DNA from 2 places in the Paenibacillus sp. FSL K6-0108 genome. Region 2 is predicted to be linked to the other one. Evidence: riboswitches for the same ligand, from Rfam matches in the RefSeq annotation. Region 2 holds a riboswitch; the other holds the start of a gene.
The links. A riboswitch is a leader RNA that binds a small molecule or an ion and turns the genes downstream of it on or off. The one in region 2 is predicted to bind cobalamin.
Positions count from the first base shown of each region.

Region 1: linked by a shared signal. The riboswitch ahead of metE (5-methyltetrahydropteroyltriglutamate--homocysteine S-methyltransferase) and the one ahead of MHB49_RS08260 (ABC transporter substrate-binding protein) in region 2 are both predicted to bind cobalamin.

Region 1 is NZ_CP150288.1:7,020,148-7,036,302, reverse strand. It holds gene MHB49_RS31900 (PadR family transcriptional regulator) at 1-281, opposite strand, end outside; gene MHB49_RS31895 (FAD-dependent oxidoreductase) at 557-2,101, opposite strand; gene MHB49_RS31890 (glycoside hydrolase family 3 C-terminal domain-containing protein) at 2,491-5,310, shown strand; gene metE (5-methyltetrahydropteroyltriglutamate--homocysteine S-methyltransferase) at 5,414-7,762, opposite strand; cobalamin riboswitch at 7,984-8,185, opposite strand; gene nrdG (anaerobic ribonucleoside-triphosphate reductase activating protein) at 8,467-8,976, opposite strand; gene MHB49_RS31875 (anaerobic ribonucleoside triphosphate reductase) at 8,973-10,934, opposite strand; gene MHB49_RS31870 (histidine kinase dimerization/phospho-acceptor domain-containing protein) at 11,308-12,945, shown strand; gene MHB49_RS31865 (LacI family DNA-binding transcriptional regulator) at 12,994-14,007, opposite strand; gene MHB49_RS31860 (cellulase family glycosylhydrolase) at 14,313-15,959, shown strand.
Region 2 is NZ_CP150288.1:1,813,296-1,829,450, reverse strand. It holds gene MHB49_RS08300 (L-cystine transporter) at 1-452, opposite strand, end outside; gene MHB49_RS08295 (methyl-accepting chemotaxis protein) at 787-2,487, shown strand; gene MHB49_RS08290 (cobyric acid synthase) at 2,616-4,205, opposite strand; gene cobS (adenosylcobinamide-GDP ribazoletransferase) at 4,230-5,120, opposite strand; gene cobU (bifunctional adenosylcobinamide kinase/adenosylcobinamide-phosphate guanylyltransferase) at 5,117-5,677, opposite strand; gene cobT (nicotinate-nucleotide--dimethylbenzimidazole phosphoribosyltransferase) at 5,674-6,804, opposite strand; gene MHB49_RS08270 (ABC transporter ATP-binding protein) at 6,855-7,673, opposite strand; gene MHB49_RS08265 (FecCD family ABC transporter permease) at 7,670-8,716, opposite strand; gene MHB49_RS08260 (ABC transporter substrate-binding protein) at 8,713-9,717, opposite strand; cobalamin riboswitch at 10,152-10,300, opposite strand; gene MHB49_RS08255 (histidine phosphatase family protein) at 10,455-11,105, opposite strand; gene cbiB (adenosylcobinamide-phosphate synthase CbiB) at 11,096-12,076, opposite strand; gene MHB49_RS08245 (adenosylcobinamide amidohydrolase) at 12,121-12,948, opposite strand; gene cobD (threonine-phosphate decarboxylase CobD) at 12,929-14,077, opposite strand; gene MHB49_RS08235 (lipoate--protein ligase) at 14,289-15,290, shown strand; gene MHB49_RS08230 (Cof-type HAD-IIB family hydrolase) at 15,573-16,155, shown strand, end outside.

The DNA.
Region 1 (16,155 bases), 2.4 Mb from region 2:
AAACTATTCCATTCATTCGTAAGGGTCTTCATATAGTCACGGCCGGTATCAGACAATTTGTAATATTTACGCGGCGGACCTTCACTGGATTCCTGCAGGTAAGTTGTACAATAGCCGTCATTGACCAATCTTCGCAAAAGGGGATACAGCGCACCTTCCGCCACTTCAATATGTTGGGATATCGCCTGAGCCAGTTCGTAGCCATAACGATCCTGGCGGTTGATCAGAACAAGCACGCATAGCTCCAGCACCCCTTTTTTGAATTGAATATTCGCATTCACTTGGGTTCCTCCTTATTGCTCTATCCAATCACTAGTGTGTATTGTTCAGTAGTTATGAATTCATCATAGCATCCGGTACTATTTAATGCAAGGTAGTGATTTTAAAATAGTTCCTTGTCACGATGTACCTCTAAGTTGAACTAACTCCTTTATCTCTATAACTCAATCTATAGATCAGCATACGCAAAACCCGGATCGGGTGCTTCCGTCTGAGGACGGATTCCGATCCGGGTCTATGGGATGAAGATGTATAACGATAGGCGCTGCAGCTTTTGTTATTCCTGTGCTTCCAACACCTTGAGGTCTTCAACGGCAGGGCCTTCAATGACTTTGCCAGCATAGTCGTAGCGTGAGCCATGGCATGGACAATCCCAGGAGCGTTCCCCTTTATTCCATTCCACCTCACAGCCCAAGTGGGTGCAGGTAGTGTCCACTAGAAAGAGTTTGCCATTCGGATCTTTGTAGGCGCCAGCCCGTTTGCCGTCATGGCGAACAACAGACCCTTCATCGTTACTGAGTTCTCCGACGTTTCTGTGAATAATGCCCACTTTGCCGGAAATTAGTTCCTTGGCTACATTGGCATTCTCTACAATGAAGTTTTTCACTCCAGGATCTGCCTTGAACCTTGCAGGATCGAATACAGCTGCGTAAGAGTTGTCCCGTCCAGTAATTCGATCCGTAAGAATATGTCCAGCCATCGTTCCTGTGGTCATGCCCCACTTGGCAAAACCCGTAGCTACATAAACACGCTCATGTCGGCCAGTGATCGGTCCAATGTAAGGGACCTTGTCGAGTGAAATCAGGTCCTGGGCTGACCAGCGAAACGGAATGTTGCGAATGCCAAATGTTTCGGCCGCATAGCGCTCCAGATGTTCATAGTGACCAAACGTACAGATGCCTTGTCCTGTTTTGTGATTTTCTCCTCCGAACAGGATGTGTTCCTTGCCTTCATGGATCACGGTGCGAAGTGAACGATAGGGTTCATCATCCGAGAGGTACATCCCACCAGTAAACGGCTTCTGAGGCTCAACAACAACAGCATAAGAACGTTCAGCGTGCAGCCTTGTAAAATAAAACCCAGGGTCGTAAACCGGAAAATGGGAGGCGACAACGACATGTTCGGCCGTTACGGATGGACCGTTCTCATATGTTCGCACATGTAGCGAGGCGTCTTCCTCTACATCGGTTACCGTTGTATGTTCGTAAATGCGGACACCTTGCTTAACTGCAGATTCCAGTAGGTAATGTAGATAACGAAGCGGATCAAAGCGAGCCTGTCCCGGCATCTTAATGCCTGCCCTGGATGGGACAGGGATAGGAAGGGGATCAACCCATTGACCCGGAATATCCAGCTTGCCATAGGCGGTCAGTTCAATTTCCAGCTTCTTGAGGTTCTCCTCGGATTGAATATAGACGTAGGCATCTTCCTCAGCCCACTGACAATCGATCTTCTTCTCTTTCACCAGATCGCGTATCCACTTGGCTGCTGTCGCATTGCCTTCATAATACATGCGGGCCTGTTCCTCACCAAAATGATGCAGCAATTCATCGAATATCACGCCATGCTGCGCGGATATTTTGGCGGTTGTATGGCCGGTTGTGCCATCCAGTATTTTTCCAGCTTCAAGCACAACCACGCGCATACCTTTCTGGGCCAGCAGATAGGCGGTTGTGATGCCCGCGATTCCTGCACCAATAATGGCTACATCGGCAGTTGTATCTTCTGTCAGTTTCGGATATTCATTGAATGTATTTGTTGCTCTCCACAGCGATTCCGGAATGGAAGGCAAACCCGTGGAGGGCTGTTGGTGGTCACTCACTCGATTTTCCTCCTTCAATATTCTCCTTCATTAAGGACTATGCTTGGCTCAATAAGAACGTCATACCTATACTCCTATCCATGATTACCATACTGTGCCAGAATAAAACGGTTGTCCTCATACTTTCCCGAGGAAAGTTCACATTTTCCTATGGAGCCCCCCTGTTTTTTTTGGCAAACATGCTATATGATAGTTTTATCGAAACCGTTTTAGTAAATAAAAAGAAGAGTTAACGATGGCCTGTAAATTGCTTGTTATAAAAGGTTATATCTTCGAATTGTGAGGTCGGATACATCAAGATTACATCGTAATTATTTGCTGGTTATGTATTCGCTATCATTCCGAATAAATCTAATAAATCAATGAACACCCAAAGGAGATTCCATATCATGACCAACCAAACGAAATATCCCTTCCAGGATACAACGCTCGAACTGGATACACGTGTAAAGGACCTCGTATCCCGTCTGTCGGAAGATGAGAAAATCGAATCCATGCTGCAATACCAACCCGCAGTAGAACGACTGGGTATCGCAGCATACAAACACGGCACAGAAGCAGCTCATGGTCTGGCTTGGCTTGGCGAAGCGACTTCCTTCCCGCAGCCGGTAGGGCTGGCGTGTACATGGGATGCGGACCTGATGAAAGAAATCGGCTCCGTGATCGGAGACGAGGCACGTGTATTTTACAAACGCAATCCAGCAGTAAACGGTCTGACGCTGTGGGCACCTACGGTTGATATGGAGCGTGATCCGCGTTGGGGTCGGAACGAAGAGGCTTATGGTGAAGACCCGGAACTGACTGCTGAGCTGACAACGGCTTTGGTTAAGGGAATCCAGGGCGACCATCCGAAGTATTACAAGGCGGTTGCCACGTTGAAGCATTTCCTTGCAAACAATAATGAAGTGGACCGCGGCAGTGGTTCATCGAGCATTGATCCACGCAACATGCGTGAATATTATTTGAAGGCGTTCGAGAAACCGTTTAAAGAGGGCGGCGCGCAGTCCATGATGACCGCGTACAACTCGATTAATGGTACACCGGCATTGCTGCATCCGTTTGTAAACGAGATTGTGAAGGGCGAATGGGGCATGGATGGCTTCATCGTGAGTGATGCAGGGGACGTCATGGGGATCAAGAACGATCATAAATACTATGATTCCCACACACCAGGTACAGTAGAATCCGTCAAAGCCGGAATTGACAGCATTACCGATGATGCGGAGCTGTCGAAGCAGGCGCTGCGTGAAGGATTGGAGCAGGGCACACTCACCATGGATGACATTGATCTAGCGTTGTTTAATACGTTCCGTGTCCGTTTCCGTCTGGGAGAATTCGATCCGGCTGAGGGCAATCCGTATGCTTCCATTGGTGAAGAAGCGATGATGACGGAAAAGGCGAAGGCTCTGTCATTGAGAGCAGCGAGAGAACAAGTGGTATTGCTCAAAAATGATCAAGGCACACTGCCGCTGGATAAAACAAAATCCGGCAAAGTGGCTGTGATTGGTCAACTGGGCGGAACAGTCTATCGTGACTGGTATGCAGGCACCATGCCATATAGCGTATCCCCGCTTGAAGCGATCAGCGGCAAAGTAGGCAGCGACAAAGTTGCGTTCAAGGATGGTAATGACCGCATTACACTTACTTCCGCAGCAAGCGGCAAGGCTGTCGGGCTGGCTGGAGATGAGAAATCATCCATCATTGCTTCAGGAGATGCCGAGACATTTACACTGAGTGACTGGGGCTTTGGCAGCTATACCCTGCAGGCAGCAAGCAACGGCAAATATCTGACAACAGATGAAGAAACGGTTACGGCATCGGCGGATGAAGTATATGGCTGGTTTGTGAAGGAAGTATTCCATCTGTTGCCGCAGCAGGATGGAAGCGTGGGGCTAACGACTTGGAACGGCAAAACCGTAACAGCACCGAATGGCGGAAACGATGCGTTTGCCGTCTCCGAAGAGTTGAAATCCTTTGGTGCTACGGAAACATTCAAAAAGGATATCGTGGTGAATGGATTGGAGGAAGCGGTAGCGGCCGCGAAGGAAGCGGAGACGGCGATTGTATTTGTCGGCAACAATCCACTTGTGAATGGTAAAGAAGAAATCGACCGTCCAGGTCTGGATCTGGCTGAATCCCAGCAGCGTCTGGTTGAAGCCGTATATGCAGCGAATCCAAATACTGTTGTAGTTATCGTGGGAAGTTACCCGTTCACATCCAACTGGGTACAGGAAAACATCCCGGCTGTATTGTATACATCGCATGCAGGACAAGAGTTGGGGAACGCTGTGGCTGACGTATTGTATGGCGATTATGCGCCAGCAGGCCGCCTGAATATGACATGGGTACAATCGGCAGATCAGCTGACCGATATCAGAGATTATGATATCATTCAATCCGGACGTACGTATCAGTATTTTGAAGGTGACGTACTGTACCCATTCGGACATGGATTAACGTATGCATCGTTTAAATACAGTAATTTGGAGCTTAACCCTGCCCAGGCTGGAGTGGATGAGTCCGTTACTGTGCATGTGGACGTGACAAATACAGGAACGATCGCCAGTGATGAGGTTGTGCAGTTGTACGTGCGCGCCGGACAGTCACGTGTGAAACGTCCGCTCAAAACATTAAAAGGTTTCCGTCGTCTTCATATTGAAGCTGGAGCTACAGTAAAAGTCAGCTTCACACTGCCCGTTCAGGAACTGGCGATCTGGGATGTAACCCGTGATCGTTATGTGGTCGAAAGCGGCACCTACTCCATTATGGTGGGCAAATCTTCTGCCGATGTTCAGCTTGTTGCTGACCTGACCGTACAAGGCGAGACTATTCCTGCACGTAATCTGGGTGTAGCTACTCGTGCTGAGAATTACGATGCATACTTCGGTGTGGATCTGGATGAGAGCAAGGAAGGCGGAACTTCTGTCCGTGTGATTGGGGAGCAGGGATGGATTGCCTTCAAAGATGCGGATCTGGGCAGCGGGGCAGCAGCGCTTGAAGCTCGTGTATCGGCAGAACAGGCAAATGCGGTATTGGAAGTTCGACTGGGCGCACCTGACGGTACACTGGCAGGACACGTGGAACTGACACAGGGCGAGGCACAGCAGTGGGCCACGGTTAAGGCAGACCTGCAAGGCGTATCGGGTCAACAGGATGTATACCTCGTGTTGTCCGCAGGAGTACGTGTCAGCCATTTCGAGATTCGTTAAGTCAGATAAAAAGATATTGCCAGAATAAACAAATAGAATGATCGTAAATGACAAAAGCCTCCGAAGGAATTCGGAGGCTTTTGTCTGCATGCACAAGCTTCGTTTAGATGGAGGAGTCTGCCGTTACTCGTTCTCTTGCCGTACGGGCAGCGTCAACCATGATGCTCAATGCATCAACGACTTCGGCTTTACCACGTGTTTTCAGTCCGCAGTCAGGATTCACCCAGAACAGATCTGCTGGCAGCACTTGAAGTGCGCGCTCGATCATATTCAACATCTCGTCCTTGCCTGGAACACGCGGACTGTGAATGTCGTATACACCGAGTCCGATGCCTTTGTCATACGTATTCTGCTCGAAGCTGCCTACCAGTTCCCCATGGCTGCGGGATGTTTCAATCGAGATTACATCTGCATCCAGGTCGCTGATGGCTTCAATAATATCATCGAACTCGCAGTAGCACATGTGGGTATGCACCTGCGTTGTCGGTTTTACGGTTGCAGTAGCCAAACGGAAGGATTCCACGGCCCATTGCAGGTACTCATCCCACTTGCTTCGTTTGAGCGGCAGTCCTTCACGCAGAGCCGGCTCATCCACCTGAATCATCTCAATGCCTGCTTGCTCCAGCGCTTCAACCTCGTCCCGAATGGCGCGAGCAATCTGGTAGGATACTTCGCTGCGCGGAATATCCGAGCGGACAAAGGACCAGTTCAGAATGGTTACCGGACCTGTGAGCATGCCTTTCACCGGTTTGCTGGTCAGTGTCTGGGCATACGCCGTTTCTTTCACCGTCATCGGTTCATTGAACAGCACATCTCCGTAAATGACAGGTGGTTTCACGCAGCGTGAGCCGTAGGATTGTACCCAGCCGTTTTTGGTGAAGGCGAATCCGGTCAGCTTCTCACCGAAAAATTCGACCATATCGGTACGTTCAAACTCACCGTGCACAAGCACATCCAGACCAATTTCCTCCTGAATGGTGATCCACTCCTGAATTTGCTCGCGCACATAGGCGTCATACTGCTCCGCGTTCCATTCGCCTTTGCGGAAGAGGGCACGTGCCTTACGCACGTCTGCCGTTTGCGGGAAGCTGCCAATGGTTGTCGTGGGCAGCAGCGGGAGCGACCATTTTTGCTGCTGCAATTCGCGCCGCTCCTGGAATGACGCGCTGCGAAGCAGCTGCTCGTCAGCGTGCACCCCAGCAGGCGAACCGCTCAGGCGTGTCCGTGATTCGGACTCGCTCAGCAGGCGCACCGCTTCGGTGCTCGCCTCCACGCGGCGGCTAGCTTCAGCCACAGCCGCTGCCGGGTCCGCCTGCTTCGCACCGCCGGACAACAACGTGCCGAGCGTCGCAATTTCCTCCAGCTTCTCATCGGCAAAGGCCAGGGCATTGCGCAGTACCGGATCAAGCGCGCTCTCCTGAGCGGCAGTAACCGGTACATGCAGCAGGCTGCAGGAAGGCTGAATGATCAGCTTGCCTTCGGCAGCGAATTCAGTCACCTGCTCCAGCAGCTTCGCCGTCTCTGCGAGATCGGCGCGCCAGATGTTGCGCCCGTCGATGACACCGGCGCCCAACCATTTATCCTGCGGGAAGCCATGCTCCCGCAGGCTGGCCAGGTTGCCTTCATAGCCGTGGACCAGGTCCAGGCCAATTCCGGCAACAGGCAGTGCTGTCACGACCGGATAAGCTTCCACCGATTCGAAGTACGTTTGAAGCAGCAGCTTCAATTCCGGTGCTGCTTGTGCCAAGGCAGCATACACCTGCTGCAGCAAGGCTTCATCCTCGTAAGAGACCGCCAGCGTCAGAGCTGGCTCGTCGATCTGTACCCACTGTACACCTTCTGCCTGAAGCTCGGACAGAAGCTGGGCGTATACCGGAACGAGGCGTGTAACGATCTCGGCGAAGCGTTCCGCGTCATAGCCTTTGGCGAACCGTACATACGAGTATGGTCCGACAACGACGGGTTTACCCTCCAGCCCAAGCTCCTGCTTCGCTTCGCGATAGGCGGCAAGGGGTTTATTTTCAAGCAATGCAAATGCAGTATCATTATGAATCTCGGGTACGATGTAGTGATAGTTGGTGTTTAGCCATTTGGTCATCTCACAGGCCGTTGCCTGGTCATTACCCCGGGCCATAGCGTAATAGGTAGATACGGATACCGGTCCGCCTGTATGGTTAAAGCGCTCAGGGACGACGCCAAACATCGCCGATACATCGAGAATATGGTCATAGTAGGAGAAGTCGCCCACAGGAATCAGATCGAGCTGCTGTGCCTGCTGTTTCTTCAGATCCTGCAACCGAAGAGTGGTCAGTTCCTGATGAAGCGCGGATTCATCGATTCGGCCAGCCCAGAAAGACTCCAGTGCTTTCTTCCATTCACGTCCCGCACCGATGCGGGGGTAACCGAGGTTGCCTGTCAGAACTCGTGCCTGTTGTTGCTGTGATTGCGACATGTAAAATTCCTCCTCATTATAATGGTGAACTCATCATTCAGGTTGAAGCTACGGTGTTGTGTTTCATTTGAAAGCATCAAAAAAAGGCGTTCCTTCCGATTCCGTACCCCGAGAGACAGGCATCATGAATGACGACTGTGCACAAAGATAGAATGGGAAAGAACACCTGCTATAAGTCATTTTAGCGGCTGCTCTAACACCTCCCTATCTTCCGTAGGTCATGCGATGCTGTCGAAACAGGCAGGTCTCCTGGCTTACGGATCATGGTCTTGAACATGTCCTTCCCGGTGGATACACCAGTGGATTGTTTATGTACAGACTCCCCGTTTACAGTGGCGGGACCGCGACGGATTTGCACCGTGCTTCCCTTTTAAGCCTGACTACGCATGAAGCGCAGTCGGCACCTGTTTCCGTGTGCAGAAATGTGCGTACACATCTCCGGCTATGAAATTGAGTGACCAAGCATAGATGATAGATTATATAATGATGCAATCGTCGTATACTTGCTCTTATGCTACCAATCATAGACGATAACCTATTGGCTTGCAACATATATCATTAATCCGATCGGAAATGAAATAGAGTCAGTTGAAACCTTGGTTTATTAACAGATTTGACTCCTTAAAATGACTCTTCAAAATGAACTAAATGAACTGAATATCCATCATCACACGTTGTGCTTGATTCTCCTCAAATAAAAAACGTTACCCTGCATCCAACTGCAAGGTAACGATTGTCTGACCAGCCCTCGTTGCTTCCACATCAATGATGCGCTGATTACGACTGCCCCGAAAAGGAAGAGACACATCACGCTCAGCTGCGATATAAGGCCCATCAATTATGACGTCACATAGCCGGGATAACTCGGCACGCGACGGTTCTGTAATCAGCTCCTCGTATACAAACCCCGTGTAGGCCCATACCGTCAGATCAGGCCGAGCAGCTCGAAGCTGCCGAACCCAGGATGCACACTCCGCAGCAGAGAAAAAAGGATCACCTCCGCATAACGTAACCCCTTCCAGCAAGGGATGGGAGGTCACTTCATGCAAAATCTGCCGCTGCCGCTCCTGCGTGAATGGTTCACCTGCACGGAAGCTCCAGGAGTCCGGGCTGAAGCAGCCCGGACAGGCATGTCGGCATCCACTGATGAACAACACGGCACGCAGGCCAGGCCCCTCATTCACCGATTCCGGGATATAACCGTACAGATTCACCGATGCTTCACCCGGTCTCTCACTTCGGCCTGCTTCGCCGCATTGAAGCGAACCTTATAGTCCCCGGTCAGATAGCCTGTCACCCGGCGCAGCCGCTGGAAATGCACATGGTTTTCATGAGCATCACATCCTGGACATACATCTCCAATGACACCCTCATAGCCACAGGACGGACAGCGGTCGATCGGATGATTAATGGAGAAATACCCGATGTCCTGGGCCAGCGCGTATTGCACAATCCGTTGGAAAGCTGATGTATTGGCCCTTACATTCCCGTCGAGTTCGACGTAAGAGATCGCTCCGGCATTACATAAGGAGTGGAAGGGAGCTTCCAATTCAATCTTGCGATAGGCAGGAAGGGGGTGATAGACCGGAATGTGAAATGAATTAGTGTAGTATTCCCGGTCGTTGACCCCTGCAATGCTGCCGTATCTCTCCATATCAATCTTGGTGAATTTGCCGGATAGGCCCTCAGCAGGCGTAGCAAACAAGGTGATATTCAGGTTATGCTGCTCACTCATCCGGTCGCAGAACTCTCTCATTGTACGAATGATGTTCAAGGCTTCTCGGTGTACATGCAGATCTTGTCCATGGTGACGGCCATAGAGAGCGGTCATACATTCAGCAAGCCCGATAAAACCAAGGGATAACGTACCATGCTTCAACAGGTCGGCCACCGTTTCATTTGGAGCCAATTGTTCACCGCCTTCCCATACCCCTTCCCGCATCATGAAGTCCGACGCTTTGGCAGGCTGGTTCGTCTGAATTCGATATCGGTGCAGCAGTCCATCCGTAGCATTGTGCATGACGGTTTCCAGCGCCTTATAGAAGCCAGCCCGGTCTGCGATGGCTCTTGCTCCTTGGCAGATCCCATATCGAATGCCGAGCTTGACCAGATTAATGGTATTAAAGGAAAGGTTCCCTTTACCGCTCTGACGATTGCGTCCGAAGCGATCTGCCAGTGTACGTGTACGACATCCCATCGTGGCAATGATTGTATCCGGATCTTCCGGTCGATAATAGGGCAGGTTGAAGGAGGCATCCACATTGACAAAATTCGGATACATGCGCCGTGAGGAGCAGGTCACAGCGAGCCGGAACAGATCGTAATTCGGATCTCCCTCAGATTGGTTAATGCCTTGCTTGCACTGGAAAATATGTTGTGGAAACACGGGCGTCTCCCCGTTGCCGAGTCCACGAATGGTCGCTTCCAGAAGCGAGCGGGACACGAGCCGGCCTTCGGATGAAGTACACAGTCCGTAGTTCAACGAAGTGAAAGGAATCTGTCCGCCAGCACGACTGCTCATGGTGTTCAGATTATGGATCAGAGACTCCGCAGCCTGTCCGGTCTCCAGTTCCGTTTCTTCACAGGCAAAGGCAAAGGCTCGTGGACACTTCTCCTTCGCGTCATCACTATTCAAATGCAGCTGTTCATCCTCAATCTGTGCATTTTCCCCAAAAAGTCGCTGCCCTTTCCGGTAATGCTTACGAAACGAACGCTTCACATAAGGTGCGAGATCCCAGTCGATTTTATTGGCGGATACCCCGCCGTATTGGCTGTTCTGCTGGGATTGAAAAATAATGGCGACCAGTGCCATGGCTGACATGATCGTCTGTGGTGTACGAACCGAACCGTTGCCAGTGTTGAATCCAGAGGCCAGCAATCGGTCAAACGGGATAAAGATACAGTTGGTCGTTCCAAGAGCATACTGATCCAGATCGTGTACATACAGATCTCCGTTCTCCACAGCTGCAGCGAGCTCCTTCGGCAGCACATGACGCAGAGCATGCCACTTGGCGGTCTCCGAACCGAGCCTGCTCATCTTGCCGCTAAATGAGTCTCCGTTCAAATTGGCATTCTCCCTCAGGGTATCGGCGTCTTCCGCGCCGATAATTCGTCTTCCCAGGTCTGATAGCAGATCGGATGCCGGTGGAGAGGCATACTCAAGCATGTTCATGTCAGGTTCCTCCTAAATAATGAAATTGAAAATGTATGGGATAATGTCCATTCATTGAACACTACATGTAGAGTTTCTTTATCCATTTATAAACTATATATTGTTATTTAGGTGTGATAATGATCACATGAGAGAAGCTGGTCAACTGTCATGATTTGTAGCCCTGAATGATAAAGGTTTTCAAAGCTGGAGGGTAAGCGTATAATTTCTATTTACCGTGCAAGTTCAGTTGACGATGCTTGAAAAAAAGGATAGAAAACTTCATATATGAATAGTTTGTGACAGCTGTTTCGATATTTGAACCCTCGTTAATCGATTGAATCATACTGTGGAATACGGATTAGAAATGCAGCTAAGACAAGAGGGGTGAGTCATGGAAACGGTAAGCATTACAAGGGGCTTCTATGAAAATATACAGGAAGCCGCGTCTCATATTGTTGACGTATTAAGCGGAATCTTAAAGGTGAACACCATCTTCGTTGCCACGAATGATGGCGTGACCAATGTTATTATCGAGGCTTTTAACCGCGAGGAAGAGTTGATCGCCAAAGGTAGTGAACTTCCATTTGAAGCTTCATATTGCAGCTTGGTATTGAGAGATAAGGGCAGCAGTCTGATCATCACGGATACATGTGAACACCCTCTTACAAAATCAATGGACGTAACAAGCGGACTGGGCAATCGTTTCTTTGTGGGGATTCCCATCATGCGGAGGTCCGGGGATACGTTCGGTACGATCTGTCTGATGGATGATCCTGATTATGTGATAAGTGAAACGGATATGAAAACATTGCAAGCCATGGCCGTTTTTCTAGGATATGTTGTGGATCTGGAAGATACGCTTCAAGTTCAGGAACAGAAGCTGAGTGATTCGGAGCAATTACAAGCGCAATTGCAGGCAGAGAAGGAACGTGCGGAGTCTGAGGCGATGACCAAGACGCAGATGCTGTCGCTGATGAGCCACGAGATTCGTAATCCACTGAATGGCATTCTGGGATTAACGGACCTGATGCGTACACCGGATATGTCGGAAGAGCAGAGAGAATATGTGAATATGATTGAATCCAGCGGTAATCTTTTGCTCTCCCTGCTGAATAACATGATGAGTTTTAACGTCAATGATGCAGGCAAAACGGTTGTACACGATGATCCATTTGATCTGGTAGCGACGATTGAGAATACTGTTTATCTCTATGCGGGATTGGCGCTGAGCAAAAATATTGAACTGGGACTGAACCTTGATCTGAATGTATCTCAGGTTTACGTCGGGGATGAAATCAAGATCGGACAACTATTGGCACATGTCATTCAGTATGCCATAGATTCAACACGGACAGGTTCAGTGTTGGTTACAGCAACCGTGGAGGGTGGAGATGCAGAAGGGGCTGGCACGCTTCAACTCCATGTGAAGTACACTGGGAGCATGTTGACATCGGACAACAAGTTTAAATCCTTTAACAATCTGGATGCAAATATAAGTACACAAAAGCTCGTTGGAACCAATCTTGGTTTGGCGGTCAGCCAGAACCTTGCTATCCTTATGAACGGCCGTATTCAGGTGCACGGCATGGGAGAGAAGGAGACAGAATTTGAGATCTGCCTGCCGCTCCGCAGACATTGGGAACTGCCTCAGCTTGCCAATATTCAACATCGACTGAAGGGAAAGAAGGTCTTGCTTGCCAAGGACCCCGACATTCTGCAAGGGGCTTCTTCCCTGATGCGCAGATGGGGGATGGACGTGCATATGACCTCAATTACGTCCGAGGCGTACAATTGGCTGCAAGAAGGTTTTAAGCCCGATGTGGCCGTTGTGGATATGGGTCTGCTGGAAGGCGGTGCTGTGGATTTTGTACACCAGCTGAAGCGCTTGATTGCAGATCCCCCGGTGATTGTTCTGATTCCGTATGGTATGCATATTGATCCGCATGAGGCGGAAGTCTTTGATGCGGTCCTAACCAAGCCGGTAAAGCAGGCCGATTTGTTGAATGCTTTAAGCATCATTGTGCATTAAGGACATGAGCAAGGATGTTAAACCAGGCGTACCTGTCACGGGTGCGCTTTATTTCGTTATTTTGAAGGAGGAAGACTCTCGAACAAGCAATTCTGAGTCGACTTTGAATACACGCTTGTCCTGAAATTCATTGGTGTTCATCATGTCAATCATCTTTTCCATCAGAATGGCTCCCATCGTATACTTGGGCTGGTTCACTGAACTTAGCGTAGGATGGATATATTTGCTGATTCGATTGTTGTCCACGCCTACGATAGCCAATTGCTCAGGTATGCTTATTCCGTATTCCGTGCATGCCTTGTACACGCCCAGAGCCATCTCATCATTAGCCGCATATACAGCAGAGAAGGACAGGCCTTTGTTAAACAATCTTTGGATGGCCTTGTACCCGCCTTCCTCGTTGAAGTTTCCATTCTCGATCAGCTCGGGACGGAACGGAATCTGATAATTACGCAAGGCTTTCAAATAACCTTCAAGCCGTTCATAGCTGTCGATCGCTTCAGGATAACCGTTCAGGAAAACGATATTTCGATGTCCGGCCTCAACCAGATGCTGAACAACTTCCTGGGAGAATTTTACGTTGTCCGTGTAAATACACGGGATCTGGTCATGTTCGATATATTTGCCAACGATGCCAATGCGGTAACCCTTATCCGCAAGCTGAAATAATTCCCCGTCTGCCAGCATGGGAGTGATAATGATGACACCATCGATGGTTCGATCCAGCAGCAAATTGAGATATTCACTTTCTCTTTCTTTCTGGTTATGGGCGTCACATATAATAACCTTATAATGGCGAGCATAGGCTATGTTCTCAATGCCTTTAATAATTTCGGCATAATAGGAGTTGTTGATATCGGGAACGATGACGCCAATCGTCATGGTTCTCTGTGAACGAAGATTCTTGGCTGCTGCGTTGGGGTGATATCCCAATTGCTCGATGGCGCGCATCACCTTATCTTTGGTCTTGGTGCTAACCTTACTATGCTGATTAATGACCCGCGATACGGTTGCCGGGGACACTCCTGCAATGGCAGCTACATCAATGATTTTGACATCCATATTCTTCACAACTCCAAATAAATGATTGACAATTAATTCAAATTCATTATAATTCCAAATGAAAACGATTACAAGTTATAACCGCATGAAACAATAATTGGCGATAGTGGAAGTATAAAGGTTTACTGTTTCAACAAAATGTAATCGATTTCATAGGCCCCTCAATTGTGATAAATAGCGGTCATCCATGGATCCTACCCTTCGTATACCCGCTGTTTATATAGCATTACCGTTACCTGTCGTGAAAGTGCTGCATCCTGGTTCAGTCATACCTCAAGATATGACCATTTAAGGGAGGCGTCAACATGTTGAAGAAGAGCACTATTATGCTATTGTGCAGCTGTCTGCTGCTGGGCCTGCTGGCTTCAGCCGTAGGTTCACCAAAGGCCAGTGCGGCTTTTGGATCAGGGGATTTCCTGAAGGCTAACGGGACGGTTGTCCGGAATAATTCGGGTACAGGAAATGTGGTAAATCTGCGTGGAACAAATTTGGGTGGCTGGCTGCTGCAGGAAGAATGGATGACGCCATCCGGGGCGGTAGATGAATACACGCTGCGTCGCACGTTGACGAATCGTTTTGGAGAATCGGGTGCACAGAGCCTGATCAATGGATATCAGGACACCTGGATTCAGGCTGGTGATCTGGATAACATCAAGAACTGGGGCATGAACGTTGTACGTGTGCCGATCTATTGGGAGGATTTTATGAACACCAGCGGTGTCATGAAGCCTGATTCGGTTACGTTCCGCAAACTGGATTGGCTGATTGATGAAGCGGGTAAACGGAACCTGTATGTCATTCTCGATCTGCATGGTGCACCGGGAGCAGCGTGTCCATGGCATTCCTGCGGCCAGGAGAATTCCAACCAATTGTGGACCAATTCTACATACCAGAACTGGACTATTCAGATCTGGGAACGGATGGCAGCACGTTACAAAGGCAATCCAACCGTTGCCGCGTACGACCTGCTCAATGAGCCTCTTGTAACCATGGGAACGGGTGAAAATGCAGCACAAATCAAGCAAAAGATGGATTTCTATGACCGGATGTACAAAGCTGTCCGTGCCAAGGATGCCGATCACATGATCATCATCGCCGCATTCTTCGACTGGTGGGCCGCTTCTCCACCAACGACTTATGGCTGGACGAATGTGATGTATCAGACACATCATTATCAATTCACGGATTATAACAACTGGGATCTGACCAATTCGGAGATGGATCGCTGGCTGAAGGATATGGCGTCCTATCAGAAGAATTGGAATGTTCCGGTATTAGCGGGCGAGTTCTCGTTTGGTCAGAATGATCTGACCGAGAAGTGGTTGTCCGGTCTGAATGCGCTGAATGCTTCATGGACGAACTGGAGTTATAAGGTCAAAGGGGGCGGAACTTGGGGTTATTACAATAACAACAACAACCCGGCACCGAACCTGAATACGGACAGTGCAGCAACGATTGCTTCCAAATGGAGCAAGTTCACAACGGCGAATTTTGCCTCAAATACCTCGTTCCAGAATGTGGTCAAGAAACATACGGGAACTGCTGCATTTACAGAGACATGGTCCAGTCTAAAAGCCAACGCCAACGGCACTTTTGTTAGCGCAGAGAATGGCGGTGCAGATGCACTGGTAGCCAATCGGGATACTGCCGGTCATTGGGAGCGTTTCAAAATCATCCAGAATTCAGATGGAACAGTGTCCTTCCTTTCGATGAGCAACATCAAATATGTGCAGGCGGACCTGAATAACGGCGGGCGCTTAATTGCCTCAGCCACGTATCCATCCACATGGGAGAAGTTTACCCGTGAAGATCTGGGCGGGGGGCTGGTTGCCTTCAAATCCGTGGCGAATGGTAAATATGTCTGTGTGGATCTGAATAACGGAGGTGTGCTGTACGCCAATCGTAACGCTATGGGCGGAGCCTGGGAACAATTTATCGTAACAGCTAACTAAGACAAATTAGCGCCCAGTCATAAATTATATGAAGTAACCGTAACATAGTGACTTGTATCGTGGCTCCGCTTATTTAGCGGAGCTTTTCCTCTCAATCCCTATCTATTTCCCAAATTCTGCTCCAAAGCCCTTTTAATCCGAGCCGAATACGATACAATAGAAAGGGAACTTCATCATTAATCAGTTTAGAGGAGGA
Region 2 (16,155 bases):
ATTTTCTGCCCCTGTGCAAGCTCTCTGTCTCCACCTTCGATCTCAATGGAAGTCAGGTTGAAGCTCAAGCTCGTCACAATACTCACACTCGCGGCAATCGCCGTTGTGATGAGCAGGATGGCGATAATCGAAAGGCTCATTTTACCGAGATTCTGCTTGCCTTTCAGATTCATGATGGCCGAAATAATGGAAACCATAATCAATGGAATCACGACCATTTGTAACAAACGAACATATCCTGAACCGGCCAGATTAAACCAATCGACCGACTTGGTAATAATTTCAGAATCAGACGTGTAAATCAATTGCAAAATGACGCCATATACAACCCCAATGCCCAAACCCGCAAATACACGCTTCGTAAAGGAAACATGTTTCTTCTGCATCCAGAACAGGACACCCAGAAGAGCGAGCATAACCACGACGTTCAAAATGATTAAAAAGGTATTCATTTGTATAAATCCTCCTCAGTGTGAGTAACCGGATATCCCGGTTTTCTACTCGCTCAAAAGCGATATTCAACAATATATCACATAACAAACTATTCTGGTAGGTATTAATTGATATTATGTAATATGCGTGTAATAAATTCATCTATTTCTGAAAAAAATACACTGAATCGTGAAAATTATTGTATTCAACCTCCGGTTAATTTTGTAATATAGGTATATCCGCTTATTCCCAAGTTTTCTCAACGTGAAAATTAGGCCTTTCTTCGTTGGTATTTAGTCTTACAATAACGGAAAAGCGACAATGTTAATGAACATGACGTGAAAGGATGATTATATGTTTCGAAATCGCACCGTTGCTGGTAAAATCAGGGGCACATTGTTCCTCGTATTGCTGGTTGCTTCCCTGTTGTTTAGTATCAGTTTCTATGCCGTCTCCATGAATATTATGCAAAGCTACGTACTTCCGCAGTTCGACAAGGTCCTTAATACGTCCATTCAGGATATATACAAAAACACATCCGCATCCAAAATTTTGCAGGTGCAAAGTGGCGGCGCAGGTTCCGAGGGTGCAGCGCTGACCGTCGAATCCTATTTGGCTGGTAAGGCCAAAGAGCATAATCTAGACGCAGCCTACGTCGTGGCCATACAAGATGGTAAAGCTAACGTTGTGATTGCAAATACCTCCTCGGGCATGAAAGCCGGAGATGAGATCAACGTAGTCTCAGCAATGAATACAGCCACTGAAAAGAAAGAAATGGAAATCAGCGAGGTTTATGCCGATTCCTTCGGTGTACATAAAGCAGCCTTTATTCCAATCGCAGGAAGCAACATGATCATGGCTGTCAGCATGGATGCCCAATTCATTCAGGACAAAATTGCACAGATCTTCTGGTTGTGCCTCGGTATCACGGCATTGGTCTTTGTGCTCGGATGGCTCATCTCGACAAGCATGATTAAACGTGTAACCAAGCCAATCATCAAGCTCGTTCAACATAGCAAACAGATTTCACAAGGAGATCTGACTGCTGAGCTTCAGATTAAAGGCAAGGATGAGATTGCACAGCTTGCTTCAAGCTTCCAGACGATGACTCATAATCTAAAAGAAATGATCAGCCGCGCCCTCTCTACATCCAATGAAGTTGTGGAAGGCTCCAACGATTTGCTCAAGCGGGTTGAATCCATGTCGGGTATGGTAAAAGACTCCAGCCGTTCTGCCGAAAGCGCCGAGAAAGGCAGTGTAAGTATTGCTTCCAGCGCAGCTGAAAATGCAAGAGCCATGGAAGAAATTACGCAAGGCATTATGCATATTGCCTCTTCTTCTGCCGAAGTATCCGAGCAAATCGGAGATGCTGCTAACGAAGCGGTTAACGGTAACCGTCTGGCTCAGGATGCTGTTCAACAGATGGAGCGTGTGGGTCAAACTGCAAGTGAATCTCTGCGTTATGTTGAAACCATGAATGAGCGCTCGATCGCCATAGGCACCATTGTTGAATCTATTTTTGAGATTACCAGACAGATTAACATGCTTTCCCTCAATGCTTCCATTGAAGCAGCACGTGCCGGAGAACATGGACGCGGGTTCGCAGTCGTTGCCGGTGAAGTCCGCAAACTGGCGGAACAATCCAAGACAGCAACGGAGGAAATCTCCGATTACCTGGGTACCATTCGTGAGGATGCCGAACGTTCCGTTGAAGCCATGAATCGCGTAACCCAAGAGATTGGATCAGGTACTCATGTGGTTCAACAGGCAGGTTCAGCATTCCAGCAGCTTAACGAATTAATCCAGAACGTCAATCTGACGATTCAGACGGTATCTGCTTCTACCCAGCAAGTATCTGCTGGAGCTGAAGAAGTCAGTGCTTCTGTGGAAGAAACAGCTCAGATCACGTCCAGGTCCCGTCAAAGCATGCAAGAGATTGCTTCTACAGCGGATCTTCAATTGAATGAGATGGACTCCCATTCCAATACCGTACGCCATCTGCATGAACAAGCGGTAGAACTGCAAGCCGCCATGAAGAACTTCAAAATAAACTAACAGGTATACCTTTAACCCATTGTTTCCATTTTCGAATCAAACTTTAACATTAGGCACACAAATACCCCCATGCCCGCTTCGTTCGAGGTTCAAGGGAACGTTGCCACGCATGGGGGTATTCTTTTGCTTTATTCAGGTGCCTGAAGGCCCATAATCTCGTATACACGCTGCATATCCAATGAAGAACGTAATGATTCAGCTACACGGTCAAACTCCATTTCCTTTCGTTCACGTGCGCTGTACGTCTCCAGCAGCGGAGCAAGACCTTTTCCTTCACGCAGACCGTTAAGCCATGAACGCCTGAACAGATCGCTTTCAAATAAACCATGCAGGTACGTTCCCCACACTTTACCGTCGTTCGTTCCCCAGCCTTCATTGAAGGATTGGCCTCCCGGATGCGCAATTTTGAACAAAGGGGTTAAACGTTCAGGATCATGACACTTGGTAACACCCATATGAATCTCGTAACCTTCAATAGGCAACGAGCTTGCTGCATCGTCTTCCCCGTGTATACGAATCGGATGATGCTCTTGTACATGACCGGAGGCTCTTACCGTTTGTTTGTTCTGTAGAAAGGTCGTCGATAATGGCAACCATCCCAAGCCCTTGGCTTCCTGAATCTGGTTGGCTTCCACCGCATATGGATCGTTGAGATGCTGACCAAGCATCTGATATCCACCACATATCCCGACAAGCTGAACATGTTCACGCTCCGTCTGGCTCGCAATCGCTTGCTCCAGTCCCGACTCTCGCAGAAATGCCAGATCTCCAATCGTATCCTTCGTACCCGGAAGCAGAATAGCGTCAGGATGTCCCAGTTCATCGGGAGAAGTCACGTATCGCACATTTACATCCGGCTCACGGGAAAGGGCATCAAAGTCTGTAAAGTTGGAAATACGCGGATAACGAATCACCGCCAGGTCCAGCTCCTGCTGACCGGATTTTCCATTTCGCATGGAGTCCAGTACCACGGAGTCTTCCGCTTCAATCTGGATATCGGTTATGTAAGGCAATACGCCCAATACAGGTATGCCTGTCCGTTCTTCAAGCCAGTCCAAGCCAGGCTGCAGCAAGGACAGGTCTCCACGAAACTTGTTGATGATAAATCCTTTTACACGCTGAACCTCATGTGGCTCAAGCAGCTCTAATGTGCCTACAATGGAGGCGAAGACACCGCCCCGATCAATATCCGAGATCAGAATAACCGGAGCATCTGCCCAGCCCGCCAGATTCATGTTAACGATATCCCGATCCTTCAGATTAATCTCCGCAGGACTGCCCGCACCTTCCATCAGCACGATATCATACGTCGCGCGCAACCGATTCAGTGCATCCATGACCGTTTGTTTGGCTTCGGGCAGGAAATGCTGTCGATAATCCCACGCACTCATCTGTTTAAAGGGCACACCATGTACTACAATCTGGGAATGCATATCCTTAACCGGCTTGATCAGGATCGGATTCATATCCGTCGTCGCTTCTATACCGCACGCCTCGGCTTGCGCCCCCTGGGCTCTTCCGATTTCCTTGCCATCTTCCGTCACGTAAGAATTCAGCGCCATATTCTGTGATTTGAACGGTGCCGGCCTGAAGCCATCCTGTTTGAATATTCGGCATAAGGCCGTCGTAATTACGCTTTTCCCCACATCCGATGCCGTCCCTTGCAGCATTAATACCGCCGCCGTTTGTTCGGACGTTTGTACAAACGTATCTTCCATGTTCCCTCACCTCCACGCTCAGCGTTATATCAAAAAGAATCCCTGTAACAGACTAAGTACCGTTAGCAGTGCGGCCTCAAGCAGCTCATTCATGGCTCCATATGTGTCCCCTGTAAGTCCACCCAGCCTTTCGCTGATCCGCCCGGCAACGAATCTTCCAATCACATAACCAGCCAATGGCACCGCAATGATCGCTGTAAGAGGGTATAGCCACCATGGTAACGTCCCCAAACCATTCTCCATCGCCTGTACCTGAAACATGACTGTATCCGGCTGGAAGATCCATACCGCTGCCAACGTGATAACTCCTGCCAGAATGGTTAGCCCGATGGCAGAGCTGCGTGCACGCTGGACCTCTCTCCGCTCTCCCAATCCCTTGAACAGGACAGCCAGTCCATCGTCCTTACGGGCATTCGGCCAATTCGCCATGGCATATACCATGAACCATCGGCTCCAGATCATCGGCAGGATGAGCAGAGCGCCGTAAGCCCAGTTGCCACGTGCGATAAAGTCAGCAATTAATGACGCTTTCATCATCAACAGCAGGACACAAGCGATCACGCCCATGGCCCCCACACGACTGTCTTTCATAATCTCCAGCATTCGCTCACGGGTGCGATAACTGAGCAGACCATCTGCCGTATCCATCCAACCATCCAGATGAAGACCTCCGGTTAGCCATACCCATAACGTCAAGGTTAATACCGCCGCCGGAAACGACGGAAGAAGCGCACCTGTCACGGCTCCGCCCAACCAGACGCACAATCCGATGACCGCACCAACCAGCGGGTAATACACCACACTCTCCCGCAGTAATGGCGGAACGAAATCAAGCTGCATTTTTACCGGGAACCGGGACAGAAATTGAAAAGCGGCCGCAGCCGCATGTTTTTGTTCCAAATCGCCTTTACTCATAAACGATACTCCCTGCTTTTCAGTTCAATGGCAATGCCCACTGTCACCAGAAACACTTCGCGGCAAATCGCAGCAATCCGCTGATTGAGAATACCCGCCAAATCCCGATATCTTCTACCCAAGGCATACTCCGGCACAATTCCGTCCCCTACTTCATTGGTGACAAGCACGAGCAGACCCGGATACGACTGGATAGCTGCTACCAGCGCGTCCATATGATCGTTCAGCACCTGCACCGGCTCATGTTCATGCGCTAACAGTACATTGCTGAGCCAAAGTGTCAGACAATCTACCAATATGGTGGGTGCAGACGTACCTGTATGGGACTCTCCCATTCGTGTAATTAATTCAGGCAATGCCAGCGGTTCCTCCACCGTGTGCCACAGATATCCTGCTTCATCCCGCTGGCTCTGATGCAGACGTATCCGCTCGCGCATCTCGTCATCATAAGCCTGCGCCGTAGCGACATACCAAGCCTCAGAGGATCGCTGCATACAGAGACGCTCGGCAAACGAACTTTTGCCACTTCGCGCCCCGCCCGTCACAAGTACACTCATGGGGATACCTCTCCTTGTACCGATGAATCAGCAGAAGCTGATATAGACTCCGTAGGTTGAATCTCCGTTGTGCCATCAGACACGCCAGCACTTGCAAATGTCGCCATCTCGTTCAGAATGCGGCATGACGCATCAATCAAATGAAGACTAAGCACGCCTCCTGTGCCTTCACCCAGTCGCATGTCCAAATCCAGCATGGGCTTCAGACCAAGCTCACGCAGTAACGCTGCATGTCCACTTTCATGCGATGTGTGGGAGGCAATCATGTATTCAGTACTGAGCGGAGCAAGCTGACTTGCAATCAACGCGGCAGCAGTGGAGATAAATCCATCCACAACAACAGGACATCCGTTTGCAGCAGCAGCGAGAATCACGCCTGTCAGTCCGGCAATCTCCAGTCCGCCCACTTTGCACAGCACATCGAGTGCATCGTCTGCATCCGGAGCATTTACGCTGAGGGCTTGGCTGACCACTGCGGCTTTACGCTGCAAACCGACATCATCCACGCCAGTTCCCCGACCAACCGCTGAAGCGGGTGCTGTTCCGGTTAATGCACACATCACCGCCGCACTTGCGGTTGTATTGCCGATCCCCATCTCTCCAGTCACAAACAACTGCGTTCCCTTCGCTACCTCGGTGGAGACCACTTCAGCTCCTGCAAGAATGGCCTGAATCGCTTCGCCCCGGGTCATTGCAGCACCTTTCACCATGTTGGCTGTACCTTTTCGCACTTTGCGGGAGACCAGGTCCGGATGCTCTAAATCGGCATTCACGCCGATATCCACACAAATCACATGAGCTCCAGCGTGACGCGCAAGCACATTAACAGCCGCTCCCCCTGCTAGAAAATTCAGGACCATTTGCGGCGTTACCTCAGCTGGAAAAGCGCTGATCCCTTCTTCAACCACCCCATGATCCGCAGCCATAACGATGACAGCTCTTCGATCAAAGCAAGGTCGAGCCTCACCAGTGATCCCCGCCAGACGAATAACCAGCTGTTCAAGCTTGCCCAGACTGCCGGGTGGCTTCGTCAATGCATCCACATGTGCGGAAGCTTCCGCCGCAACTTCCTCATGTAGACCTTCGATCCGACCAATTAACTGTTCCAACACCTGTTCATTATTCATACAGCCAGCACTTCCTTTATCAAAATATGGGGGGCGCCCCACTTCATTCATTATTTCTCTCGTCTTAGCAACAGCTGGGGCAATCCATTGTCGGGATGATTCACCATGGCCGGGCTCACCCGGAAGATCTCCCGAATGTTCTCTTCCGTCATCAACGAATGAGGTGTGCCACTGCCCACACAAGTCCCTTCACGCAGTGCCAGAATGTGATCGCAAAATTGCGCGGCCAGGTTCAGATCATGCAGCACCGCCACAATCGTAATATGATTTTTTTGACGCCACGTCGATAATAACTCCATGAATTGCAATTGATATTTGATATCGAGAAAAGTGGTTGGCTCGTCCAGCAATAATAGCCTGGGTTCCTGAGCCATGACTTTGGCAAGCGCCACCCGCTGCCGTTGTCCGCCACTAAGTGCATCCAAAGGCCGTTCGGCCATGTCACTCAAACCCAGCTCCTCCAGGACCCGGTCCACTACCGCTGCTCCATTCGACGTTTCTTTTCCAAGCCAGTTCTGGTAAGGGTAACGCCCCATCTCGACAACATCCCTTACGGGATAAGAGATGGCCGGCAAACCATCCTGCTGCAAAACCGCAATCATACGCGACAGATCTTTACGGGTGTATGAGGAAATGTCGCGTCCATCAATCTGTATGCTGCCTGCGTTCGGCTGTTCGGTTCCGGCAAGCAGCTGAAGCAGCGTCGATTTTCCACTGCCGTTTGGACCAACAACGCCCCACCATTCACCCGCTGTGACTTGCCAGTCCACCGCATGCAGAGCACGATGGTTACCATACATTTTACCTGCTCCCGTGACCGTAATCATAGGCCTGATCTCCGTAAGGTCTGTTTTCATGAATGTATTCATGGCATCATCCCCTTCCGCAGCTTTTTGTTCCGGTGCAGCAGATACGCAAAGAATGGCGCTCCAACAAAAGCCGTAACCACACCAAGCGGAATTTCGGTTGGAGCCAGCAATGAGCGTGCAATCGTATCTGCCCAGACCATGAAGATGGCTCCCCCAATCGCCGACAAAGGCACCAGCAAGCGATAATCAGGTCCGACGATGAGCCGTAGAATATGCGGAATAACCAATCCGACAAAGCCAATCACACCGGATACGGAGACAGCTCCTGCCGTAAGCAGCGTACCCACAGCTAACACTGACAGCTTCAATCCATCCACCTGAACCCCGATATGCGCGGCCTGTCGCTCCCCCAAGGCGAGCACATTCAACGAACGCGCACGGCTCCAGAGAAAAACCAGTCCCAGCACAAAATACGGGAAAAGGATGGCCGTATACGACCACCCACGCAGTGCCAGACTTCCCATCGTCCAGTATATAATTTCATTGATTGTCTGCTTCGACATGGTCGACAGGAAGGAGACTACGGCCCCCAGGAAACTTTGCATGACCACGCCAGCCAGAATCAGGCTGTGTGTCGGTATTTTACGTCCCTCACGAGCGAGGGCAAGCACAAACCACAATGTGACTACTCCCGTCAGAAACGCGACCAGTGGCAGAGTCCAGATTCCAATCAGCGCATACTGCAATCCGAAAAAAATCAGAAAAGCCGCACCTACCGATGCACCGGACGATACGCCCAGGGTAAACGGATCAGCCAGAGGGTTACGAAGAACCCCCTGGAATCCAGTTCCGGCAATCGCCAGCGATGCACCTACAAGCACGGCAAGCAGTACACGTGGGAATCTGACCTTCCATATGATCTGTTCTGCTGCTGTATTCCAGTCAGGAATAATCCAATCGCCCAGCCAGGGAATGCGATGAAGCAGGATGCGCGCAATGTCCCGGACAGGCAGGGCAACCGAACCGATGCCCGTGCAGATAAGCACGGTTAATACAAGCAGCACAATTCCGGCCGTTCCGTACACTGCCAGCTTTTTACTCATTTGAACAGATCAGGGTAGATCGCTTTGGCTACTTCTTTCAGACCTTGGGTTACCCGTGGTCCCGGACGGCTCAACAGGTTGGCATCCAGACCGATGACTGCATCGTTTTTCACAGCCGTGATTTGATCCCAGCCGCTGCGTGCTTTGATGATTTGATCCAATGTTTTGGAATTTTCATCAATGACATCGTTCGCATACAGAATGACGTCCGGATTGGAAGCGATAATGTTCTCTTCATTAATCTGGTTCCAGCCAGTCAAGTCGGAAGCTACGTTGTTACCTCCGGCCAGTGTAATCAATTCATCCATGAATTCGCCTTTACCCACAGTCCAGCCTGGGGAGAACTCAACGTATACTTTTTTCTTCTCTTCCGGTTTAACTGCCTTCACTGCTTCAGTTACATCAGCCACATCCTGTTTCATTTGGGTGATGATCTCCTGTGCTTTTTCCTGATGATCCGTGATTTTACCAAATGTTTCAATGTTGTTCATCACATCATCCACTGATTTCGGATCTGTTTTGAAAATGGTAATGCCCAGATCGCGCAGTTTCTTCACCGACTCTTCGCTCATTGAGATACCAGTAAATACGATATCTGCTTCAGCTGCAATGATAGACTCTTCATTAGGCTTTGTTATGCCGCCCATTTTTGGTTTCTTTGTTGCTGCTTCCGGATAATCGTCATAGTCGGATACCCCAACGATCTGCTCGTCCAATCCGAGTGCAAACAGGGATTCCGTTTCAGCCGGAGATACGGATACGATTTTGGCTGGTGCTTTGTCAAACGTAAACGATTCACCCGTAGCATCTGTAACCGTGAGTGGATATTGTGTTTTGAGATCGGTCTGCGCCTGTTCCTGGGATTGCTCCTGTGCAGATTGTGAGGTTCCTGTACCCTCGTTCGTTGTTGTTGTACCACATCCGGCCAACGTCAGTGCCAGCATCGCTGCGCTCAGCAGTGACGCTACGCCTTTCCATGTCTTGAAATTCATTGTGTTCATTCTCCCCTTCTCTATCCATTCTAGTGAGTAGTGCTCCTGTCCCAATTCCGCTTGAATTTGTGTTCCTATATAAGTTGAACCAATAAAACTTTACACTAGGCCACTACGATTGCAGTACCATCTTCCGATCGCTGTTATCCCCAGATTTTTTTGATCCCCTTTTTTGAAAAGGGAAAAATCCGGTTATAAGCGTATGCTTCCGATGCAGCTTTCTTTCAGAAAGCTTTTAGGCGAACACTTCGTTTCTTCAGATTGGTTCTGCACTCTTCGTTCTCGTGTAATATTCGGTTCATCTTATATGAAAAAATAAAATCCCCAATCCTTGGGTAAGGATCAGGGATGACGTCTCGCATGTGGCGATCTGTGCATGGTCAGCTTGAAGCTATACACGCACAGAGAACTGCCCGAAACGCTGTCCTTTCCTCGAAGGAACACCGGTTTAAAACGTCCAGGGCAGGTAACCTGACTTACAGGAATTCATCCTGATTTACAGTGGCGGGACCGTGCCGGATTTACACCGGCTTCCCTATTTCACCCGTTTGCCGTTCATGGCCTCATATGAACCCATGGAACATTGCTGCATGCACGCGGGACCCTTGGTCGCTAATATTGTTTAACCATTCAAGTGAGCATCCTGCATCCTCGGTAGAGCTTATTGGCCTCCATCCAAAGATGCGCTTGCTAAGTCACACTTCTGTTGTGATTATAGGTTATATTGTACATCCTTACAACCCGATTTACGGAAAAGTCAATCTGCTTCCCACCCAGCTCTTCCCATCGCCATCCAAGCGAATCTTTATCGCTTGTCCTGGTACCACCTGTGTATCCCAGAATCCCTGATTCGGAATGAGACGTGACACCATATAACGGATAACACCGCCATGCGTAATCACAGCTACCTTTGGCACGTTTATGCTGGGAAAGTGCAATATTGGTGAAAAGGACATCAGGTTCTCTTCCATAAATGAATCAACCCGCTCGGCAAATGCCTTCCAAGGCTCGCCCTTTGGCGGTGTTACCTCCTGCGGCGCATCGATCCATTCTCGGTACTGCGGATTGTCCTTGAGCTGATCGTAGGTCAACCCCTCCCACTGACCAAAATCGATCTCCCTGAGTCGGGGATCAAACTTGGCCTGTCCCATTCGGGACGGCGCAATGTGTGTGAGTGTTTGCTGACAACGCAGCAGATCACTGCAGTACAGGACTTCACATGTTATATTACTGAATTGCTCACGCAGCGAAGACAGCTCCTGCTTTGCTTCAGGCAGCAGTCCGATGTCCGTATGCCCAAGATATCTTTTTTCCAAGTTCCACGCAGTAGTACCATGACGTATCAACATAATCTCGCGGCTTTGCATGCAGCCAACATGTCCAGCATCTATCTCCATAGTAGTGCCCCTCCAGCAGTCCATATCCCTAAGGTGACCAACCCACATAATAAAACAAAAGAACCTGCCGACCAAAACATAAGTCTTGTTGTTCGCACGATATCTTCTGCCTGCATGGGACGTGTCGGCTCGCCCATATAAGCGCGAAATGAAGCTACGCCGTGATACACGTTATGTCCGCCAAGTCTTATACCCAGCGCTCCGGCCACCGCCGACTCGGGAAAGCCGCTATTGGGGCTTGGGTGAAGTCGTGCATCCCGGGACACCATGCGTGCTGCTCCCCTGGCATCCAGCTTCATGAACCAGGCTCCCATAATCAACAGCAAGGCGGTAAGCCGTGCGGGAATCCAGTTGGCCCAATCATCCAGACGGGCAGACGCCCAGCCGAGATGAAGGTATTTTTCATTTTTATAACCCACCATGGAATCCAGTGTATTCACGGCCCGATAGGCCATGGCAAGTGGTGCACCGCCAATCAGGGCATAGAACAGTGGAGAGACGATGGCATCCACGATATTCTCCGCCACAGTCTCCACCGTTCCTCTCACAATCTCCGGTTCATCCAGATGAGCCGTATCGCGTCCTACAATCATACCCAGTGAACGTCTTGCCGCAGGCCAGTCCTGTCGACTCAGATGGCGATAAACTTCCATGCCTGCATCCTTCAAACCTTTCGAGGCTATGGTGGTTGCGATCAGCACCACTTCTGCCACAACCGCAACAGCCGGATGAATAAGACCCAGCACATAGATTAATCCCCAAGTCAGTGCAAAAGAACCCCCCGCAATCAAAAGGGGAAATAAAACGCCTGCCCTTTTGAGAGCCTGGTTCGAGTCCACCCGCGGCCTTATCGCCCGCTCGAGTGCAGAGATGGCCTTTCCCATGCCAATCACCGGATGAGGAATCCAGCGTGGATCTCCGATGCAGCGATCCAGTATGTATGCCCCTATAATAATCCAAGCTCCGGCCATTCCCGTCCAGATTGGCCAGGAGACCCATTGATTCAGCAGAGATGTCATTGCTTGTGAGTCCTCTCTTTCCACTCCTGCGCGGCTTGCAGGCTTTCCGTTATCGTGTCATACACCAGCCTGCCGATCGCTGCACCCATGACCGTAGCCGTTCCGGCGTAACTGATGAGCGGTTTATTTTCTTCAGTCTGACTTACAGCGAGAACGATAGCATCCGTTGTTGTTCCAGTTGCAGTCAGACCATTTTCCGAATCCAGCACACCGAAATCAGCTAACGCAGCGGCCTTCGCTTCTACCGCAGTCTGAATGGCGTTCACCATCGCTCCAGCGGTCATATGCCCGTTCATCCACAACATGATATTGATCGTACCGGGAGTATAGATTGAAGGAGAATCCTGCCCGATTTTCTGGAACACCGCCCCATTGCTCATCTTATTCCCCGCAGCATCGAACACGGTTCTTGCAGAACCTGCACGCGCAGCATTGGATACCCCTGCTGTTGTACAACAGAGTAATCCGAACTCATCGCTTTTGTATTCCTGGATGGCTGTGTGCTCCAATCGAACCGCAGTCAAAAGCCCCGCGCATTGATCTTCTTGCTCCTGCCATTCACTCAACAGGTCAGCAATATCACGGGGTGGATCGTCACAACGATAATGTCTGTCCACATAGATGTTGAATATGCGATCCAGTTCAATCTTGCCTCCCCCATACACGGCGCTGGAAAGTGCTGTTACAAGGTAGGGGCTGGATGCTTTAATATGCCGTTCATGTGCGGAGATCCTTAACCCCGGCCACACAGAAGAGTAATAATCGTTATGTTCTATTTGTACATCGGCGCATTGTTTATAAGCGTTATAGAATGGCAGTGCCATCGTTCTGTCCCCCTGCCTCTAATCCATTTGTCGGGTCAGGCTCAATTACATTTTTCATTGTCTCTAGCAAACGACCGTTAGCCTCCGCATCCTTGACCGCAAAACGTACATGTCGTTCCCCGAGTCCGGGATACATCGCGCAGCTTCGGATCAGTATACCTCGTTCACCGAGAGCAGCCTGCATGGATGTCGCAGTCCACGGCTCTGGCAGAGCTGCCAATATAAAGTTCGCTTCCCCTCGCGTCACCTTACATCCCATAACCTCCAGCCCTGCCTTTAATCTCTCCCGCTCGTAGGACACCAGTGCCAATGTCTCCTGTTCAAAATTTTCCCCACTGCGCAGACAGGCTTCTCCTGCAATCAGCGCCAGCCCATTCACACTCCAAGTAACCTGTTTCTCTGTCATGGCACGAATCAGTTCGGGACGACCCATGGCATAACCCAGACGCAGGCCTGGAATCGCATAAAACTTGGTCATCGAGCGAATGATGATCACCTGCGGATACTCTTTCAATCTGGGCGCAAGCGATTGGCGCTGTGATTCAGGAATAAAATCGATAAATGCCTCATCGACTACCAATATCGTGCCTGTTTTCTCTGCTTTAAGCGCAAGCCGTTGCAGAACGTCCATCGGATACTGAACCCCATTGGGGTTGTTGGGCTGTCCAAGGAAAAGCAGGTCCACCTGCTCCATCAGCTTCTCAATATCTTCCGGTTCTGCTCGCCAGTCCAGCTCTTCCCGTCCTTGAACATGGTGGACTTCTGCTCCAAATTGTCTGGATAATGCACTGTACTCTGAAAAACCGGGTTCTACCGTACCTACTCTACGCGGCGCGAGACCAAGTAAGATTAGAGCCATGCTTTCCGCTGCCCCGTTGCCCACAGATATGTAATTCGGGGTTAAACCCAGTCGGTCACTAAGCAGCATTTTGAACGCCCGATGGCCCGGATCAGGGTAACGAAGTACCGTATGCAACCCTTGCTCCAGAGCCTCCAGCACTTCCCGCGGGGGACCCAGAGGATTAATGTTTGCGCTAAAATCGAGGAAATCCGCTGGATTCCCTCCAAAACGAGCCGCGGCAGTCTCCACGTCACCGCCATGTCCGAAAACTTCAATTAATCCGGTCATCCTGTCCGTCATCCTTTCTGCATGTCCCTTTTATTATGGATGTCGTGGCAGGCAGGGGTCAATCCTGTTTTGGCTATTCAAGCCCTTTGCGGTTTCAATTCCTTTGTGTCCTTTCGACAATTCGTTTACAATAGAGAAGGAATTTCGATTCCGTAAAGCATCACTACATAAGGGATATACATCCCTCACATACATTAATGGAGGAATGACCATGCTGTTTGTTGATAACCAGGGCATTACAGATCCTTCTGTAAACCTCGCCATTGAGGAATACATTCTGAAACATCTGCCGATGGATGACAGTTATTTGCTGTTTTACATCAACCGCCCGTCCATTATTATTGGAAAACATCAAAATACCATTGAAGAGATCAACATTGAGTATGTTCAGGATAACGGTGTTCAAGTCGTACGTCGTCTTTCGGGGGGCGGAGCCGTTTATCACGATCTGGGCAACCTCAATTTCAGCTTTATTACCAAGGATGACGGACAATCCTTCCATAACTTCCGCAAATTCACGCAGCCTGTGGTGGAAGCCTTGCAAGAGCTTGGGGTTAATGCCGAACTGACGGGACGGAACGATCTGCAAGTCGGAGAGAAGAAAATTTCGGGCAACGCCCAATTCTCTACGCGCGGCCGCATGTTCAGTCACGGCACATTGATGTTTAACCTGAACCTCGACCACGTCCAGGCTTCACTCAATGTTAATCCGGAGAAGTTCAAGTCCAAGAGCACCAAATCCGTGCGCAGCCGTGTTGCGAATATTCGTGATCTGATTGACAGCAATCTGACCATTGAACAATTCCGGGACGAGCTGCTCCGTCACATTTTCCGCATGGAGCCGCAAGACGTTCCTCAATATGAACTCACAGAGAAAGACTGGGACAAGATCAACGAGATCTCTGCCGAGCGTTATAACAATTGGGACTGGAACTACGGGCTTTCACCGGAAAGCAATGTGAAGCATACACGTAAATTCCCTGTCGGGATCATTGATCTGCGCATGAATATCAAAGATGGACGCATTGAAGATATCAAAATCTTTGGTGACTTCTTCGGCGTAGGCGATGTAGCGGATATCGAAGACATGCTGCGTGGCAAGCGTTATGAGGAAGCTGAGGTGCGTACTGCACTTGAGGGTCTGGATGTAAAACATTACTTCGGCAATTTGGAGCTGGAGGACTTTATTGGCCTCATTTTCCTTGAAGAATAAAATTTAGATGTGAGTATAATTTTAGAACGAATTCCAGAATTACACGTTAACGGAGAAGGCAGAATCAATCTGAAGAAGCGAAGCGTTCGCCTAAAAGCTTTCTGCAAGAAAGCTGCATCGGAAGCATATGCTATCCCCGGATTTCCCCCTATGGGGAATGAATTCAAAAAAATCCGGGGATAACAGCGATCGAAAGATGAATCTGCAGTCGGAGTGGTCTCGTGTAATGCTTATCTATTCGTTCGTTGTTATAGATACAGATAAAAAAGGAGAGAAACACAGATGACCTACAAATTAATCGCAATCGACATTGATGATACCCTAATCAACGATAACAAGGAAGTAACGCCTGCAACACAGACTGCCCTGGAACAAGCGGTAGCTCATGGTGTGGTCGTAACACTGGCAACTGGACGTGCTTATGCTTCTGCCCAAGCACTCGCTCGCCAAACGAAGCTGAACGTACCCATCATTACGTATCAAGGCGCTTTGGTAAAAAACTTGCTGGACGAAAAGGTACTTTACGAGCGCTACGTTCCACAGGACGCTTCCCGTAAATTGTACGACTACTGCCTGGAGCATAATCTGCACCTGCAAACGTACATTGACGACAAGCTGTATGCTCGTGAAGAAAACGACAAGCTGCGTGACTACGCCAAACTGAATGGTACTCAGTACCATATCGAACCGGATTTCATCAAAGTGATTGAGCAAAAAACACCGAAGCTGCTCATCATTGATGAGCCGGATTACCTCGACGAGGTTGCGGTTGCTCTGCGCGAACTGCTCGGACCTGAAGTACACATTACCAAGTCCAAGCCATACTTCCTTGAGATTATGCACCGCGAGGGAACGAAAGGCCATG